DNA from 3 places in the Nitratireductor aquibiodomus genome. Region 2 is predicted to be linked to each of the others. Evidence: predicted binding sites of a transcription regulator. Region 2 holds the regulator's gene; each other region holds the start of a gene.
The links. The regulator LexA, encoded in region 2, represses DNA repair genes until DNA is damaged. The targets are predictions, from matches to a motif close to TGTTCNNNNTGTGTTCNG.

Region 1 (4,034 bases), 3.4 Mb from region 2:
CTATCCCGAAGCCGCGCGCGACGAGGCGCATCGGGTGCGCGGCTGTGTCAGCCAGGTATGGCTACACACCGAGCGTGGAGACGGCGACGACCCGGTGCTGAGCTTCAGGGGCGATTCAGATGCCCATATCGTACGCGGTCTTGTCGCCATCATGATGCTTCTGTTTTCCGGCAGGCGCGCCAGCGAAATCCTGGCGATCGACGCCGAAAACGTCATGCGCAAACTCGGTCTTGACGAGCACCTCACACCCCAGCGCGCCAACGGGCTGCGGTCGATGGTTCAGCGCATTCGGAACGAAGCCACCGAAGTCGCGCCCGCGGCAGGCTGATTGCCTGCCTGGAGCCAGGACTTTCAGGCGAGCTTCGGTCGGTAGTTCTCCACGCCCCAGTGCAGGATGGGCCGAGATTTGTCGCCTCGAGCGCCGGAAGACGGCTCGTAGTGCCGCGCGAGCGCGCCGAGTGCGGTTTTCAGCACCACCTTGGCCGAGCGGACGGGCCAGCCCCTCTCCGTTTCCACCTGCTCAACCCCCTTCAGGAAGCAGCATATGTCGACGAGGATGCCGGCCAGTTCCGGCCCGACGGCATCGAGCGCGCGGTCGACACGCTGACGCGCGGCCAGAGCAGCGTCCGTGAGTTCCACGCCGCCTCCGGCCGCCGCGCCGCGCTTTCCCGCTGCAACGGTCGCCATCCAGTTCGCGCTCAGCCGCGGCATGATCTGCCCGCAGGTGTAATCCGCGCGCAATTTCTCTCCAGCGTCGAATTCCGCCCGGGTCAGAAAGGGCTCGCCGTTGCGTGTCCGCCGGCGCGCCAGTTGCGCAAGCGGAGATTCACTGAGTGTCGCCGAAACGATCTCCTTCTCAGTCCCCTGCTGCAGCACCCTGCGTTCAATCTCCCAATGCTGGCCCCTGAAAGGATCCCGGCGCGCTGCCAGCCGCCGCGCGCAGGCGACACCTGTTGCAGTCAACACAACCCTGCCCTCACTGCAGCGCAGGAGATCATCCTTCTCCAGCGCTCCCAGCACGGTAAGAGATACCGAAACCGTGCCCCGCTCACCGCCGTCGAGCAGCACGCATCCCCCCTTCGCGCCGCGCTGTTGCCAGGCCGGCCCCTTCTGCAGAAACCGCAGACAGCGCCGGCGTTCGCGCGCATGGCGCACCTCTTCCTTGAATGCAGCCATGTCAACGCAGCTCCATGTTGCGGAACGCCGCGGCAGTGATGCGTTCCGTCATCAAAACAATCCGGTCGAACTCCTCGTCGTCACGCATGTCCTCGATGATATGACAGGCGTACTGGACCGTGGTTCTGTCGCGCCCGAAGCCGCGCCCCACCTCGGTCATGTTGAGCCCAAGAACCACGTGCGCAGCGTACATGCCGATCTGCCGCACGCGCGTCACGCTGGTAGAAGAGCGCCGTGTTTCGCGCAGCTCACGCCCACTCACGTTGAAGAGTGCGGCAACGATGTCGAGAACACATTCGCAAACCTCCCCGACACGCTCCTCCGCAACCGGGCTCAAACGGCGATGCAGCATTGCGGGTGACTGTTCTCCAGGCGTTCCGATCCGCCCTTCTCTTTGTTCCGATGATTTGGCAGCGTTTGAATGCACAGGCTTTATCCCTTCACAGGAAAGAGGAATAAATTCTTATACCCTAGACATCCACACCCGGGAACAAATTACGAACAGATAATCCGCTGAAATCCTGCAAAGGTTTGAAATCACAGAAGAAGTAAAGCCGGCCTGCAATTTTCAGCACTGGTTTATCCCCGCACCGCCAGAGGCCCGCATAGTTGTCGCTCACGACAAAAAGGGTTGAGCATGACATCGATAAAGCAGGAGAGCCTGACCTTCCGCGAAGCCAAGCGGCAGCGCTACGAGAACGCGCGGCAGACAGCAGCGCTGTTCCTGACGGGCGGACTGGATCTGCAAAAGGCGCAGCAAAGCTCGGGCGCCGAGCGCATCAACATTCTTCGTCGCCTCAGACGGCTGATGGAGCGCGAGCGTCTGAAGGGTGCGCGCAATCACTGGAGCTACGACCTCAACCGCCACATAGCCCTCAGCCAGGCGCTCAAGCGCCTGGCGTCGAACGAAGCACAAAACGTTCCGCTTCACCATTGAACGGCGATGGGCAACCGCACGGCCCGCCCACATCGTGAGATGTTGGCCGGGAACATAAAAAAAGCGGCGCAGATTGCGCCGCCTCGGAGAAAATTACTCTGACGCCTCGCCGCGCCAAACGCTATTTTTCCTTGCGCTTGCGTCCTAAGCCCATCTGCTTGGCAAGTTTCGAACGTGCCACGGCATAGCTCGGAGCGACCATGGGGTAATTGGCATCCAGGCCCCATTTTTCCCGGTACTGCTCCGGCGTCATGCTGTAATGCGTCATCAGATGGCGCTTGAGCGACTTGAACTTTTTCCCGTCCTCAAGACAGATGATATAGTCTTCATGCACGGAGCGTTTCGGATTTACAGCCGGCTTCTGCTTTTCAGCAGGCGGAGCTTCCGGAGTGCCGCTCACTCGACCGAGCGCTGCATGAACGTCCGCAATCAAATTGGAAAGTTCGGATGCAGGAACAGGATTGTTGCTGACATAAGCAGCAACGACGTCTGCGGTCAGTTCAATAAGAGTATCATCGTTTTTTACAGAATCTTCGTTCATTTCGTTACCTTGCCCCAACGTAAATTCAAAACCACAACCTCATGCCGCCAGTGATGAGGTGTCTGTAGGAATCTTTAGTTCTTCAGGCATTTTTTGATCGATTCCCGACAAGCCGCAATCATATCGTTCTTTTCCTCCGGCCGGTCAACTCACAATTTCAAATTAATACTATCAGAACGCGAAATCAGATTGTTTATCCCATCTCAAAAATTCGAAATTCATTCCAAAAATCAGATAAGTTTGATCTTAAACTGAGGGCTAATCTAAGTCGACCTTATCAATTTTTCCGCGCATTGCGTAACAATCGGAGACTGGAGCGCGCGGAGAAGCGACTGCACGCATGCGAAACGTGCGAAACCACACCGGTCCGCGTCTTTCGTTCGGAAAGAGACGTCATGAAAAATTAAAAAAGAATACTGGAAGAAAAACTTTCTCTATTCTTCTTCACTTCTTCTATCTTCGCCCGGAAGCGAACCGGCGCTTTGAGGCGTTGCCATCTCGTCGTGTACCGACTGCCCCCAGAGCCTGTAGCCTGCCGCATAGGCGGCCTTGGCCAGAAGGTGTGCAGATATCGGCGCGGTAAGCAGAAAGAAAACCACCGCCGCCAGCGCACGCGTCACGATGGCCTGGTCCTGCGCAAAGATTGCCAGCGCGATAAGCATGAGTCCCGATCCGAGCGTCCCGGCCTTGGATGCAGCATGCATGCGCGTGTAAAGATCGGGCAATCTCAAAATGCCGATCGCAGCGATCAGCGTGAACGCTGCGCCAATAATGATGAGCAGGCCCGTAAGTATGTTGAACACGTCGCCCATCACTGCTCCTTGTCGCCGTAAATGCCCAGCGTATCGCGCTTTACGAACTCCTGCTCATACCGACGGCTGAGAACGAAGCGGGCAAACGCCACCGTTGCGAGAAAGCCGACAAGCCCCAGAGCGATGGCGATATCGAGATAAAGCGTGAACCCGGTGCGAATGCCGATAACCGCTATGAAGCCGATGGCGATGGTTACCAGCATATCAAGGGCAAGCACGCGGTCTGGCAGGCTCGGTCCCACCAGAACACGAACAACCGTCAGCAGAAAAGACAGGCTCAGCAATGCGAGCGCAATAAACTCGGCAAAGACGAGAAATTCTTCACTGGCGCTCATCGAAACGCCTCCATGATCTTTCGTTCAAAACCTTCGGCAATGTCACGCCGAAGTTCATCAGGGTCGGAGCAGTCTATGGCATGGACATAGAGAAAGCGGCGATCCTCCGAAACGTCGACAGACAGGGTTCCCGGCGTCAGCGTGATCAGGTTTGCCAGAAGCGTAATCTCGAAATCCCGGTCGACCTTGAGCGGATAGGCAAAGATGCCGGGTTTCAGGTCCATTTTCGGCGA
Region 2 (4,034 bases):
TCCGGTTTGGTTGAAGCACGAAACATGCCAACTCGTGCGGGAGCCTTGCATGAAGCGTGCCAGTCGCTGCATTCTGTGTCCGCACGGGCGAAATCGCGTGGATTGTTCGGGCAGCGACATGTCAGGTCGGGCCTCCGGAGCTTATCGAGGAACCATGCGGTGTGCTGCGCAGTTTGCGGCTTGCCTAAAAAATATGCAATGCGCCGAAGAAAGCGGCAAGATGTGATGCGTTTGGAGATTTTGACGCCTGAAGAAATGGGCAGTGTGGATCGCAAGGCGGTCGATGCCGGACCTCTGGACGGCTACGGTCTGATGCAGAATGCCGGTGCGGTGGTGGCTGCTGCGATCCTCGAACGTTTCGCCGAGGCGGAGGGATTTCTGGTTCTGTGCGGCCCTGGCAACAATGGTGGCGATGGTTATGTCGTTGCCCGCCTGCTTGTGGAGCGGGGTGTACAGGTCCGGCTGTTTGCCGAAACCGAACCGGCGGCGGGCAGCGATGCGGCCAGGGCGCGCCGGGCTTGCCCTGTTGAACCGAAGTCGTATTCGGAGTTCGAACCCGTTGAGCGATGGCTTGTGGTGGATGCGCTGTTCGGCGCTGGTCTGTCGAAGCCTGTCGAAGGGCGCGAGGCTGCAATCATAGAACGGGTGCGCACCAGCGGGCTGCCCGTGGTGTCGATCGATTTGCCGTCCGGCGTTTCCGGGCTTACCGGGAAGCCGCTTGGCGCTGCGTTTCAGGCGGATCTGACCGTGACTTTCTTCCGCAAGAAACCGGGGCACGTGCTCGTGCCCGGCCGGCAGATGTGCGGTGAGCTTCTTGTCGCGGATATCGGCATAGCCGAAACAACACTGAATCGAGCCGAATGCAAGACCTGGGAGAACCATCCCGCGCTGTGGCGGGCAGCCTTGCCGGAGATCGGCATCAGCGCCCACAAATATTCGCGCGGGCATGTGGCCGTCATATCCGGCGGCGCCACGTCCACGGGAGCGGCGCGTCTTGCAGCGCGCGGCGCAGCGCGGGCGGGGGCAGGCGCCGTGACCGTGCTTTCACCCGCCAACGCGCTTTCCGTCAACGCAATGCATCTGACCTCGATCATGCTGCGCAGGGCCGATACGGTCGAGGAACTGGAGGCGTTCCTCAGTGATCGCGGCCCCTCCGGCGCTGTGCTGGGGCCGGGGGCAGGAACAGGCGAGCGAACGCGAAGTTTTGCGCGGAGCCTTCTCGACCGGGCGGGCGCCGCGGGCGGACTGGTTTTCGATGCGGATGCAATCACCGCCTTTCGCGGCGACCCGGAGACGCTTTTCGCCATGATCAAAGCCTCCGCCGCGCAAGTCGTTCTGACACCGCACGAAGGGGAATTCGGGCGCCTGTTTCCAGGTCTTGAAGATGCGCCGGAGGTCTCGAAAGTGGAGCGGACCCGGGAGGCAGCCATGCGATCAGGTGCAGCAATCGTGCTCAAGGGACCGGATACGGTGGTCGCGGCGCCTGACGGGCGGGCAGCCATCAATGTGAACGCAACGCAGCACCTGGCGACAGCCGGCTCAGGCGATGTCCTGTCCGGGATCATCGCTGGTCTGATGGCACAGACGATGCCGGCGTTTGAAGCGGCCTGCGCGGGTATCTGGCTTCATGCGGAGGCCGGCAGAGTGTTCGGCCGCGGGCTCATCGCAGAAGATCTGCCCGAGATGCTGCCCCAGGTTCTACAGTCTCAGTTCCCCGAACACGTCCGCTGAAAGGTCGAAGCGAGCGGGACGTACCGGCGGGGAGAAACGAACGGGGCGTATCTGGCTGTGGAAGAGAAATGGGCGGGTCTACGCAGACGGCTCGACCCGCCGTCGCCGCGTTGGAAGATTTTGCAGTCAGGTTTTTCCACCTGACCGCAATATACTTCAGTAACGGCGCATCAATCCAACCAGGCGCCCCTGAACCTTGACTCGGTCAGGGCCAAAAATCCGCGTCTCATAGGCCGGGTTGGCAGCTTCAAGGGCAATCGACGCGCCTTTGCGGCGAAAGCGTTTCAGGGTTGCTTCTTCCTGATCCACCAGCGCGACCACGATCTCGCCCGGATTGGCGGTCTGGGTTTCGCGGATGATGACGGTATCACCATCGAAGATGCCTGCCTCGATCATGGAATCGCCCCTGACCTCCAGCGCGTAATGATCGCCGCCGCTCAGCATGTCCGGGGGGACGGCGATGGAATGTGTCTGGTGCTGAATGGCGTCGATGGGAACGCCGGCAGCGATGCGCCCCATCACCGGCACGGAAACGACGCCGGCCAGACCGTCATCATTGCTGGCGGCGGGTTTTGGCTGGGGCGAGGGGGCTTTGCCGAGGCTGCCTTCAATGACGCTGGGCGAGAATTTGCGTGCGCCGGGGTTCAGGCCGGGAGCAATCGAATCAGGGAGGCGCAGAACTTCCAGTGCACGGGCCCGATTGGGAAGCCGGCGAATGAAGCCACGCTCCTCGAGCGCGGTGATCAATCGATGAATGCCGGATTTCGAGGCAAGGTCCAGCGCTTCCTTCATTTCATCGAAGGAGGGCGGGATTCCTGTCTCCTTCAGCCGCTCGTGGATGAACAGGAGAAGTTCGTGCTGCTTGCGGGTCAGCATGGGCGCCACCGAGAATCAGTTAAAAACAAAACCAGAACATACTCTATATGTTCCAGTTGTGTTCCGCAACTCCCGGCATTTGCGCGCGGTTTACCGGGGCTACGGTGCCGCAAACAGCGCCTTGGCGCCGTCGGCGACGAACTGCACGGCGAGCGCGGCCAGTATAACGCCGAGAAGGCGTGTCAGGATCGAGCGTCCTGTCTCGCCGAGGAAGCGGTCGACGCGCTCGGCAAGCGTGAAGACGGCGTAGGTGATGACGATCGTTGTCGCCAGGATTGCCAGCAGTGCGGCACTTCCGGCCAGTCCGCCGAAGGAACCCGAAAGCAGAACGGTGGCCGAAATCGCGCCGGGGCCGGCTATCAGGGGGATCGCCAGCGGAAAGGCGGCGATGTTTCGGATCATGTCGCGGGTGATGGCGCGCTCGGCGCTTTTCTCATGGCGCTCCTGGCGGCGCTCGAAGATCATTTCGAAGGCGATGAAGAAGAGCAGCAGGCCGCCCGCCACGCGGAAAGCGGGCAGTGTGATCCCGAACACGGAAAGTATGGCGCTGCCGGCCACACCGAAGAGAGCGAGGACCGCGAAGCCGATGATCGCCGCCCGAACAGCGACCTGGTTGCGCTCCGACCGGTTCATGCCCACCGTCAGGGCGAGAAAGAGCGGGGCGAGGCCTGGTGGGTCCACGGTCACGAGCAGTGTGACAAAGGCATTGAATACGGTCTCGTAGCCTGGCATGAGGTCCTCCCTTGCACTTGTCTAGCCCAGTGGGGAGGCTTCGGAAAAGACCCGATTGTGTCTCCTGGCGGGCAGTCTGCGGCAATTTGTCAGTGACATCATTCACAGACCTGCCATATGCATCTGAAATCGCGTTGGATTTCCCCGGCTTCAATCGCTGCTCCGATTGGAGAATCAGTGGCGCTTCATATATAAGAAGTCAGTGATTCCTTATTCTGTGTGTGACACGATTTGACTGACCAGACGACGCCGACCGGACCGGGCGAGCCCGACGACATCGAGCCGATTTCCATCATCGAGGAGATGCAGCGCTCCTATCTCGATTACGCGATGAGCGTGATCGTGAGCCGCGCTCTTCCGGATGCGCGCGACGGGTTGAAGCCGGTGCACCGGCGCATTCTCTATGCCTCGCATGAGAGCGGTTATCACTGGAACCGCAAATATGTGAAGTCGGCCCGTCCCGTTGCCGACGTGATGGGTAAATACCACCCGCACGGCGACGCCGCGATCTATGACGCGTTGGTGCGCATGGCGCAGGACTGGTCCATGCGTCTGCCGCTGGTCGACGGGCAGGGCAATTTCGGCTCCATCGACGGCGATCCGCCGGCGGCCATGCGTTACACCGAATCGCGCCTCACAAAGGGCGCGCACGAGCTTCTGGAAGACATCGACAAGGAAACGGTCGATTTTCAGGA
Region 3 (4,034 bases), 2.0 Mb from region 2:
CAGCGGACCTGAAATGCGCGCCTGATAATCCGTCACGCAGCGCGGCCCGCGCCGGCAACGATGGCCGGGCTCCCCCGCCATGCCGCAGCGACACGGGTTCATGGCAGCGACAAGCTGGATGCGCGCCGGGTAGCTGACCCGGTGATTGGCACGGGCGATCACGCATTCGGCGGTCTCGAGTGGCTGGCGCAGGGAATCGAGAACCTGCGGGGAGAACTCCGGCAATTCATCGAGAAACAGAACGCCATGATGGGACAGCGAGGCCTCACCGGGCCGGGCCTTCAACCCGCCGCCCACGATGGCCGCCATGGATGCGGAATGGTGCGGCGCGCGAAAGGGGCGACGGTCCGACAGTTTCCCATCCGCCAGTTCGCCGGCGATGGAGGCGATCATCGAAACCTCCAGAAGCTCGCGCGGCGAGAGCGGCGGCAGGATGGACGGCAGGCGCTGCGCCAGCATGGACTTGCCGGCGCCCGGTGGCCCGACCATCAGAAGATTGTGACCACCGGCAGCCGCCACTTCGAGCGTTCGCTTGGCGGCTTCCTGCCCGCGAATATCGGCAAGGTCCGGCACCGTGGACGGTGGCGGATAGAGCGCCGGCTCCGGCCGGCTCATGACCTGGCTACCCCGGAAATGATTGGCCAGCGCGATGAGGCTGCGCGGGGCGAGAATATCTATATCCGCGCCGGCCCATGCCGCTTCCGCGCCACAGGCGTGAGGACAGATCAGGCCGCGTTCCATGGCGTTTGCGCCAATGGCAGCCGGCAAAACACCATTGACCGCAGCAACCGTGCCATCGAGCGACAGCTCGCCGAGGACGACGTAGCCCGCCAGCGCATCTGAAGGGACAGCGCCGAGCGCCGCCATGAGGCCGAGGGCAATGGGGAGATCATAATGGCTTCCCTCCTTCGGCAGATCGGCGGGGGCGAGATTGACCGTCACCTTCTTCGGCGGCATGGACAGGCCGGAGGCATGAAGTGCGGCCTGCACCCGCTCCCGGCTTTCCGCCACCGCCTTGTCGGCGAGCCCGACGATCTGCATTCCCATCTTGCCGGGGGCAACCATGACCTGCACGTCGACGGGAACGGCCTCCACCCCCTGAAAGGCCACAGTGCGGACATGCGAAACCATGTGTTATCCCCCCAGCCACGCCCGAACCGGCTGTTTCTGGATCGCCATGCGCCCATTCGGGCGCAAAAGGGCGATCCAGGTCTTTGAAAGGGCATCGGAACAACCCGAAAACCGGCGCCCACTTTTCGGTCCGATGCCATAGACGCGGGCATCGGATAGTCCGAAAACCGGTATCCACTTTTCGGTCCGATGCCCCGGCATCCACAAGACGCAGGCAGGCCTGCATCCCGGCAAGACGCATCAGAAATACAGCCAGAACAAGAAATCTCATCGCCCTGCAACTTCATTGAAGCAGGTTCCAGCGATCAGATCAAGAACGTTTCGGGAACAGGGATGCGCATGGGTTGTTTTCAGGTTGCAGGCGGTTGTGCCGGCGGAACAGGGCCATATCAGCCGCCGGCCCGACGCGCCTCAACGGCCTCCCAGAACAGGGCGGCAATGTCGGCTCCGCCGAACCTCTTCACCTCCCGGATGCCCGTTGGCGAGGTCACGTTGATTTCCGTCAGCCAGTCGCCGATGACATCGATGCCGACCAGGGTGAAGCCGCGTTCGCGCAGGGACGGGCCGATGCGCGCGCAGATCTCGCGCTCGCAGTCGGTCAGTTCCGCATGTTCCGCTCGGCCGCCGACATGCATGTTGGAGCGGGAATCATGCTCGGCGGGAACCCGGTTGATGGCACCGACGGGCTCGCCCTCGATGAGGATGATGCGCTTGTCGCCACCCCGCACCTCTTTCAGATAGCGCTGCACGATGAAAGGCTCGCGGAAGGCGCCCATGAACATTTCCAGCAGCGAGGCGAGATTGCGGTCGCCCTCCCTCAAATGGAAGATGCCCGCACCGCCATTGCCGTAGAGCGGCTTGACGATGATGTCGCCATGCTTTTTCCGGAAATCGTCGACCTCGCGCGTGTCGCGCGTGATGAGGGTTTCGGGCATCAGGTCCGCAAACTCGGTGACGAAGATCTTTTCGGGACTGTTTCGCACCCAGGACGGATCGTTGACAACCAGTGTCTTCGGGTGGATGCGGTCGAGGATGTGGGTGGTGGTGATGTAATTCATGTCGAAGGGCGGGTCCTGGCGCAGAAGCACCACGTCCATCTCCGACAGATCGAGCCGCTGCGGCGCGCCCAGCGTGAAGTGATTGCCCTCTTCGTCCCGCACTTCCAGCGTCTCGGCCCAGGCAATGACCTTTCCATCGACCATGGAGAGCCTGTCCGGCGTGTAATGCCAGAGCGCATGGTCCCTCGCCTGCGCTTCCAGAGCGAGCGCAAAGCTCGTGTCGCCGGCAATCGAGACGGTGGAAATGTGGTCCATCTGGACCGCGACTTTAAGGGACATGGAATAAACTCCGGAGGGAAACTGGCAGCTCACTTCCAACATTCGCATCCCATCCGCTTCGACGGCGAGAGCAAAGGCCGGAAACTACGGTGCCACTGGCCGCTTTATATTTCCTGGGTCGGGACCCTGATGGAATTTATGAATTCGACATTCGATCTCAAGGTGGGACCACGCAAATATCGGTGTCAAATTCACTCCAATGGCGGCAGCAGATGACGGCGCGAGCGCGCCCGTGTCAAGCCGGTGGAGCGGTCCGCGCGCGGTGCCGCGCCGGATCGGCGACAATCAGGTGCGCTTTATCCGAATATTGGATACGATTCCTAAACAATTTAGGTCCATGGTTCGGCGCATGTGATCAAAAAATCGCCAGAGCAACGGAGTTTCGATGCAGCCGGCGCCCGCACAAGAACGGACGATAACGGCGGACCAGTCCGACTTTGCCTTCACCGATGCGTTGACGGGCCTTGGAAACATGCGTCGGTTCTTTGACAAGATAAACCGACTGATCGAAGAACGCGCCGACGACCCCGCCCCCTTTGCCATTGGCGTTCTCGACCTTGACGGTTTCAAGCCGATCAACGACCTCTTCGGCCGCGCTGCCGGCGACGAAATCCTGCAACAGGTTGCCATGCGGCTTCGGGCGGCGATGGATGCGCACTCCACCGTGACGCGGATCGGTGCCGACGAGTTTGCGTTTCTGTTTCCTCTCGTCTTCAGCGAGGAGGCGGCGCGCGAGAAAACCAGGCTCCTGATCGAAATCCTTTCCGCCCCCTATGATGTGGGGCAGCGCACGGCCAGGCTTTCGGCTTCGGCCGGCTGCTCGCTCTATTATTCGGAAGAGGAAACGAGCGAGGTTCTGCTCAACAAGGCGGAAACCGCGCTCTACCAGGCCAAGCGCACCGGCCGCGGGGCCGTGGTGGTCTACACACGCGAAATGGAAGAAGCCGCCAAGCGCGTGACCCATATCGAACAGGCGCTGAGACGTGCCGTGGCCGCAGGCGAGGTGGAGCCGCATTTCCAGCCGATCGTGGACCTGAACACACGCCATACGGTGGGTTTCGAGACGCTCGCCCGCTGGACAGACAGGGATCTCGGGCCGGTTTCCCCCGGCATCTTCATTCCCATCGCCGAAGAACGCGGCATTATCGGCCAGCTTTCGCAGCTCGTTCTGCGCAAGGCCACGGAGGCCGCGCGCGACTGGCCCAAGGACCTGTTCCTGTCGTTCAATCTCTCGCCATCGCAGCTCGTCGACCACAATACCGGCCTGCAGATCCTCTCCATTCTGGAACGGACGGGCTTCGACCCGCGCCGGCTGGAGATCGAGATCACCGAAACCGGCCTGATGAACGACCCCGCCTCGGCGCGCCGCATCGTGGAAGATCTGCGCCGTGTCGGCATCCGCGTATCGCTGGATGATTTCGGCACCGGCCAGTCCAGCCTCGGGCGGCTGCGCGAGTTCCATTTCGACAAGCTGAAGATCGACCGAGCCTTCGTGGCGTCGATCCTCGACGACAGGCCGTCGGAACACATCATCCGGGCCATTCTTGCCATGTGCGAAGGGCTGGG

Region 1: BLW55_RS18135 (cytoplasmic protein) is a predicted target of LexA. The motif match lies at 1,663-1,680, and genes of this name have one in related genera.
Region 3: BLW55_RS11920 (YifB family Mg chelatase-like AAA ATPase) is a predicted target of LexA. The motif match lies at 1,374-1,391, and genes of this name have one in related genera.

Annotation. Positions count from the first base shown of each region.
Region 1 covers NZ_FNSL01000001.1:3,846,523-3,850,556, reverse strand. Annotated here, with positions in the region: gene BLW55_RS18150 (SufE family protein) at 1-328, shown strand, start outside; gene BLW55_RS18145 (DUF6456 domain-containing protein) at 352-1,176, opposite strand; gene BLW55_RS18140 (helix-turn-helix domain-containing protein) at 1,178-1,528, opposite strand; gene BLW55_RS18135 (cytoplasmic protein) at 1,814-2,113, shown strand; gene BLW55_RS18130 (Ros/MucR family transcriptional regulator) at 2,235-2,654, opposite strand; gene mnhG (monovalent cation/H(+) antiporter subunit G) at 3,089-3,466, opposite strand; gene BLW55_RS18120 (cation:proton antiporter) at 3,466-3,801, opposite strand; gene BLW55_RS18115 (Na+/H+ antiporter subunit E) at 3,798-4,034, opposite strand, start outside.
Region 2 covers NZ_FNSL01000001.1:460,236-464,269, reverse strand. Annotated here, with positions in the region: gene BLW55_RS02185 (NAD(P)H-hydrate dehydratase) at 226-1,731, shown strand; gene lexA (transcriptional repressor LexA) at 1,888-2,607, opposite strand; gene BLW55_RS02175 (MarC family protein) at 2,707-3,339, opposite strand; gene gyrA (DNA gyrase subunit A) at 3,571-4,034, shown strand, end outside.
Region 3 covers NZ_FNSL01000001.1:2,496,200-2,500,233, reverse strand. Annotated here, with positions in the region: gene BLW55_RS11920 (YifB family Mg chelatase-like AAA ATPase) at 1-1,131, opposite strand, end outside; gene gshB (glutathione synthase) at 1,521-2,468, opposite strand; gene BLW55_RS11910 (putative bifunctional diguanylate cyclase/phosphodiesterase) at 2,854-4,034, shown strand, end outside.